Pontimicrobium sp. SW4: one gene and its partner. The protein of the gene in region 1 interacts with the protein of each later gene in a pairwise test. Links are inferred from orthologs where the notes say so. Each region holds a gene or a part of one and is shown in the gene's direction. Other genes may lie near its edges. The genes, in order: gyrA and gyrB.

The links.
Region 2: the proteins of gyrA (region 1) and gyrB interact in binary tests that used the Escherichia coli proteins (3 or more experiments, as listed by UniProt). The link is inferred for Pontimicrobium sp. SW4 from one-to-one orthologs.

The regions. Positions count from the first base shown.
Region 1 is NZ_CP157199.1:1,621,084-1,624,530, reverse strand. The notes cover bases 240-3,346. They hold gyrA (DNA gyrase subunit A), read left to right. Parts: upstream 240-570; coding sequence 571-3,123; downstream 3,124-3,346. Other genes in these bases: ABGB03_RS07635 (tetratricopeptide repeat protein), read left to right, coding at 3,151-3,346; ABGB03_RS07645 (ATP-dependent Clp protease ATP-binding subunit), read right to left, coding at 240-309. Outside these bases: more of ABGB03_RS07645, read right to left, coding at 1-239; more of ABGB03_RS07635, read left to right, coding at 3,347-3,447. UniProt on the Escherichia coli protein: A type II topoisomerase that negatively supercoils closed circular double-stranded (ds) DNA in an ATP-dependent manner to maintain chromosomes in an underwound state.
Region 2 is NZ_CP157199.1:2,314,244-2,317,487, reverse strand. The notes cover bases 137-3,040. They hold gyrB (DNA topoisomerase (ATP-hydrolyzing) subunit B), read left to right. Parts: upstream 137-565; coding sequence 566-2,515; downstream 2,516-3,040. Other genes in these bases: ABGB03_RS10820 (DUF6588 family protein), read left to right, coding at 2,681-3,040; ABGB03_RS10830 (dipeptide epimerase), read left to right, coding at 137-259. In the rest of the region: more of ABGB03_RS10830, read left to right, coding at 1-136; more of ABGB03_RS10820, read left to right, coding at 3,041-3,244. UniProt on the Escherichia coli protein: DNA gyrase negatively supercoils closed circular double-stranded DNA in an ATP-dependent manner to maintain chromosomes in an underwound state.

The DNA.
Region 1 (3,447 bases):
GAATAATTTTGCTTCCAAAAACGTCGTTTTTAAAGCACGTTCAGCTTGTCTAGTTAAATGTAGGTTTTTCTTTTCGTTAGATGCGGTCGTAATGTTTGGGTTAGCAGGACTTAATATTTCTACTTTCCGTCTCAAGTGATTTAAATCAATATCTAAAGCGCTTAAAATGTCAATAGCTTTCCCATTTCCATCACGTAATAGACCAAGCATTAAGTGTTCAGTGCCAATAAAATCATGACCTAAACGTAATGCTTCCTCCTTGCTATAAGCAATAACATCTTTTACTCTTGGTGAAAAATTATCATCCATAAATTTGGTTCCTTTCTGCATTAAAAATAATAAAATCTACTTGATTAAGGCAAAAACTATACCTTAATTATACTTTATTGGAGTAAATGACAATAAAAAGTCTAAAAAATCAAAATAAATCTGCCTATAGTTATTAACTAAAATCATCCTAAATATTGTTGATAAAAAGTCTTAAAAAAGCCTTGTTTAGATAGTGTTTGGACTAACAAAATTGTTATATTAGCTCGATTTGAAAACCTACAAAAACTAATAATTTTATTTATGGCAGAAGGAGAAAAACTCATTCCAATAAATATTGAAGATGAAATGAAATCGGCTTACATTGATTATTCAATGTCAGTCATTGTGTCACGTGCACTACCAGATGTAAGAGATGGTTTGAAGCCAGTTCATAGACGCGTACTTTATGGTATGCATGAATTAGGTGTAAGATCTAATACAGCGCATAAAAAATCAGCTAGAATAGTTGGTGAAGTTCTTGGTAAATATCATCCACATGGTGATACATCGGTGTATGATACTATGGTACGTATGGCTCAAGAATGGAGCTTACGTTATATGCTTGTTGATGGACAAGGAAACTTTGGTTCTATAGATGGTGACAGTCCTGCAGCAATGCGTTATACTGAAGCACGTATGCGTAAGATATCTGAGGACATGTTGGCAGATATTGACAAAGAAACAGTAGATCATAAGTTGAATTTTGATGATACACTTCAAGAGCCAACAGTACTTCCAACTAGAATTCCTGGACTTCTTGTTAATGGAGCGTCTGGTATTGCGGTTGGGATGGCTACAAACATGCCACCTCACAATTTATCTGAAGTTGTAGATGGTACAATAGCGTATATTGAAAATAACGATATAGAAATTGATGAGCTAATTACACATGTAAAAGCACCAGATTTTCCGACAGGAGGAATCATTTATGGTTACGACGGTGTTAGAGAAGCTTTTAAAACTGGTCGTGGTCGTGTAGTAATGCGAGGAAAAGCAATAATAGAAGAAGTTCAAGGACGTGAAAGTATTATTGTAACTGAAATTCCTTATCAAGTTAACAAAGCAGATATGATTAAAAAGACTGCTGACCTTGTTAACGATAAAAAATTAGAAGGTATTTCGACTATTAGAGATGAATCTGACAGAAATGGAATGCGTGTAGTGTACGTTTTAAAGCGTGATGCTATACCGAATATTGTTCTAAATAAGTTATATAAATACACTGCATTACAATCATCATTCAGTGTAAATAATATTGCACTTGTAAATGGGCGACCAGAAATGTTGAATCTTAAAGATATGATTCATCATTTTGTAGAGCATCGCCACGAAGTAGTTGTACGACGAACAAAATACGAACTTAGAAAAGCTGAAGAACGTGCTCATATATTAGAAGGACTTATTATAGCTTCGGATAATATTGATGAAGTTATTGCTTTAATTCGTGCATCAGCTAACGCAGATGAAGCTAGACAAAAGTTAATTGATAGATTTGAGCTTACCGAGATTCAAGCCAAAGCTATTGTTGAGATGCGTTTACGCCAGCTTACAGGTTTAGAACAAGACAAACTAAGAGCTGAGTATGATGAATTAATGAAAACTATTGAAGATTTAAAAGATATTCTTGACAAGAAAGAACGTCGAATGAATATCATAAAAGAAGAGCTTCTTGAAGTTAAGCAAAAATATGGTGATGAACGTCGTTCAGTAATAGAATATGCTGGAGGAGATTTAAGTATTGAAGATATGATACCAAATGAGAAAGTAGTTATTACTATTTCTCACGCTGGTTATATTAAAAGAACATCACTTACTGAATATAAAACGCAGAATAGAGGAGGAGTTGGTCAAAAGGCTTCTACTACGCGTAATGAAGACTTTTTAGAACACCTATTTGTAGGAACGAACCATCAATATATGTTGTTCTTTACTCAAAAAGGAAAATGCTTCTGGATGCGTGTTTATGAAATTCCAGAAGGAAGCAAGACTTCAAAAGGTAGGGCTATTCAAAATCTTATAAATATTGAGCAAGATGATAAAGTTAAAGCGTTTATCTGTACTCAAGATTTAAAAGATGAGGATTATATAAATAATCATTATGTGATTATGGCGACTAAAAAAGGACAAGTTAAGAAGACCTCATTAGAGCAATATTCTCGACCAAGAACAAATGGGATTAATGCAATAACGATTAAGGAAGATGATGAGTTACTAGAAGCTAAACTTACAACTGGTGAAAGCCAAGTAATGCTAGCGCTAAAATCTGGTAAAGCAATTAGATTTGAAGAAGCTAAAACGCGACCAATGGGACGAAACGCTTCAGGTGTTCGTGGTATTAGACTTCAAGATGAAAAAACAGATGAAGTAATAGGTATGATTGCCGTTAATGATATGGAAAGTGATATACTTGTTGTTTCAGAAAATGGTTTTGGTAAACGCTCTAGTTTAGAAGATTACAGAATTACTAATCGTGGAGGAAAAGGTGTAAAAACCATTTCTATTACAGAAAAAACCGGTAATTTAGTAGCAATCAAGAATGTAAGCGATGAAGATGACTTGATGATAATCAATAAATCGGGAATTGCTATAAGAATGGCTGTTCAAGATTTAAGAGTTATGGGTAGAGCAACTCAAGGAGTTAAACTTATTAACTTGAAAGGGAGTGATTCTATTGCTGCTGTGGCTAAGGTAATGCATGATGAAGATGAAGTTGAGTTGGATGAAGAAGGTAATGTAATAACTTCTGAAACAGTTGATAACGCTAATCAAAATGAAGATGGCACAACTCTTGATAATACCAAAGAAGAAGAATAAAATACATTAACAATTAAACTATTAAAAATGAAAAAACAGGTTATACTAGCACTAGCTCTGATGATTGGTTCTTTTTCTTTCGCACAGAAGAAAGAAATTAAAAGTGCCGAAAAAGCTATTAAAAGTAGCAACTATGCAGATGCAAAAGCTGCAATTAGTGCAGCAGAATCATTAATGTCTGCAATGGATGACAAAACAAAGGCAAAGTTTTATTTATTAAAAGGACAAGCTTTGTACGCAAATGGAGCTGGTAGTAATGCTGACATAGATGGTGCATTAGAAAGCTTTAAAATGCTAACGGATTTAGAGTCAAAAACTGGAAAA
Region 2 (3,244 bases), 690 kb from region 1 along the record:
GAAATGTGGTGGACTTACACCAGCTCTAAAAATGATAGAGAAGGCACGAGAACTTAATTTAAATGTCATGGCTGGTTGTATGGCAGAATCTACAGTTGGTATTTCAAATTTGGCGCAAATTGGTCCGCTTTTAGATTATATAGATGCCGATGGTGCTATGTTGCTAAAAAACGATACAGCAAAAGGTGTGAATTTGGATTATGGTAGAATTGTATATCCTAATGAAAATGGCTCAGGAATTATACTTTTTGATTGCTAAAAATCTGCTAAAATTTCTTGTAAAATTCAAATACATAAATCAAAAAAATCGTCTTAGAGCAATGTTTTTGATTTTTTAAAATTGAATTCATGTGAAAAATCGTTAAAATTCGTTTTAAGGTGCTTTTTAAGCATTTTAAGGCACTTTTACGTAATTAACAAATGTTGATAATTATGTGGTAAATGCAATAAAAACCTTAAAAAAGAGGTTTAATAATTGTATATTTGTATGTATTAGGAATGATACAATTTGTGTCATTTTTTTTATGGTATAAAATGAAAATTTAACTTATAGATATATAGTAATATGAGTCAAGAAAAGGAAGAGTTTAATAAGCATAATTATTCTGCTGATAGTATTCAAGCATTAGAAGGAATGGAGCATGTACGTATGCGTCCATCTATGTATATTGGAGATGTTGGTACAAGAGGTTTACATCATTTAGTTTATGAAGTTGTAGATAACTCCATTGATGAAGCTTTAGCTGGTCACTGTAATAATATTACTGTGATTATCAATGAAGACAATTCTATCACAACCGAAGATGATGGTCGTGGTATTCCTGTAGATCTTCATAAAAAAGAAGGTGTTTCTGCACTTGAGGTTGTAATGACAAAAATTGGAGCAGGAGGAAAGTTTGATAAAGATTCTTATAAGGTTTCTGGTGGATTGCATGGTGTTGGTGTAAGTTGTGTAAACGCTTTGTCTGAACACTTAAAGGCAACTGTTTTTAGAGAAGGTAAAGTTTACGAACAAGAATATGAACGTGGAAAAGCCATGTATCCTGTTAAGCAAGTTGGAGAGACAGATAAAAGAGGAACAACAGTAACCTTTAGACCTGACTCTACAATCTTTACGCAAACTTTAGAGTATAGTTATGATACCCTTGCTAGTCGTTTACGTGAATTAGCATATTTAAATAAAGGAATTACAATCCATTTAGTTGATAAAAGACATAAGAAAGATGATGGTGAATTTGAAGGTGAAACATTCCATTCTGAAGAAGGTCTTAAAGAATTTATCAAATTCCTAGACGGAAACAGAGAACCTTTAATGAAAGACGTTATCGCTTTTGAAGGTGAGAAAAATGGTGTTCCTGTGGAAGTTGCGATGATTTATAATACATCATACGCTGAGAATTTACATTCGTATGTAAACAACATTAACACACATGAAGGAGGTACACATCTTTCTGGTTTCCGTCGTGGCTTAACACATACACTTAAAAAGTATGCCGACGAATCTGGTATGCTAGATAAATTAAAGTTTGATATAGCTGGTGACGATTTTCGTGAAGGTTTAACTGCAATTATATCTGTAAAAGTTCAGGAACCTCAATTTGAAGGTCAAACAAAAACCAAGTTAGGAAACAGAGAAGTTTCTGCATCGGTTAGTCAAGCAGTTTCTGAAATGTTAACCGATTACTTAGAAGAACATCCAGATGATGCTAAGATTATAGTTCAAAAAGTTATACTAGCTGCTCAAGCACGTCATGCTGCTCAGAAAGCGCGTGAAATGGTACAACGTAAAACCGTGATGAGTATTGGTGGTTTGCCTGGAAAATTAAGTGATTGTTCAGAGCAAGACCCAGCAAAATGTGAAGTATTTTTGGTAGAGGGAGATTCGGCAGGTGGAACAGCAAAAGCTGGACGAGATAGAAATTTTCAAGCTATTTTACCATTGAGAGGTAAAATATTGAATGTAGAAAAGGCAATGTCTCATAAAGTGTTTGAAAATGAAGAAATCAAAAATATTTTTACCGCTCTTGGTGTAACTATTGGAACGGAAGAAGACAGTAAAGCTTTAAATCTTTCAAAATTACGTTATCATAAAGTAGTAATTATGTGTGATGCCGATATTGATGGTAGTCATATTGCTACATTGATTTTGACTTTCTTCTTTAGATATATGAAAGAATTGATTGAGAATGGTCATATCTATATCGCAACTCCACCGCTTTACTTAGTTAAAAGAGGTGCAAAAAGCAAATATGCTTGGAGTGATAAAGAACGTGATGAGATTGTTGCGGAATTTGGAGATGGTTCTAAAATTCAACGATATAAAGGTCTTGGAGAAATGAATGCTATCCAACTTTGGGATACTACTATGAACCCAGAATTTAGAACCATGCGTTTAGTACAAATAGATAATGGTATAGAAGCCGATCGCATTTTCTCAATGTTAATGGGAGACGATGTGCCACCACGTAGAGAATTTATCGAGAAAAATGCTATTTATGCAAATATAGATGCGTAAATAGTAATTAAAATTTTGTAAAACAGCCATATTATTTACTAAATAGTGTGGCTATTTTTTTGTTATAGGAATTATAAAAACATCGATAAAATGTTATTTTTTTTCGATAAAACGTTATTTTTTGAAATATTTTTCATATGTTTGATAAACCTAAATTTATTTAACATGAAAAAATTATCCCTCTTGTTTTCGCTTTTAATAGCGATGCATACGTCACATTCTCAAGAATTAGAGAGTTTGTTATTAGCATCTGAAGATGCAAGTAAATTAACTGAAAACTATATTAATCCAGTTATGAAAGGATTAATGTATAGTATTAATGGAGGTTGGGCTACAACTGGAAAAGTGCATAAAACTCTTGGATTTGACCTAACTATAAGCGCTAATGCTTCATTTGTTCCAGATGCCGATAAATTATTTTCATTTGTACCTAGTGATTATTCATATTTAACATTACCTAATGGCGAAACTTCCTTACCAACTGTTATGAGTGAAAATGATTTGGAGACAACGGTAGATGTTGAGATTGATAATGGTGATGGAACTTATAATGTAGCTAGTTTTGAAATGCCTGGTGGTATAACTAAAGATTTGCCAGTAAATGGAGTGCCTGCTCCAATGGTGCAACTTGGTGTTGGATTACCTTTTAAAACTGATATAAAACTGAGATATGTGCCAAAGCTAAACTTTGATGATTCTGTTGAAGCTAATCTAATTGGACTAGGCTTG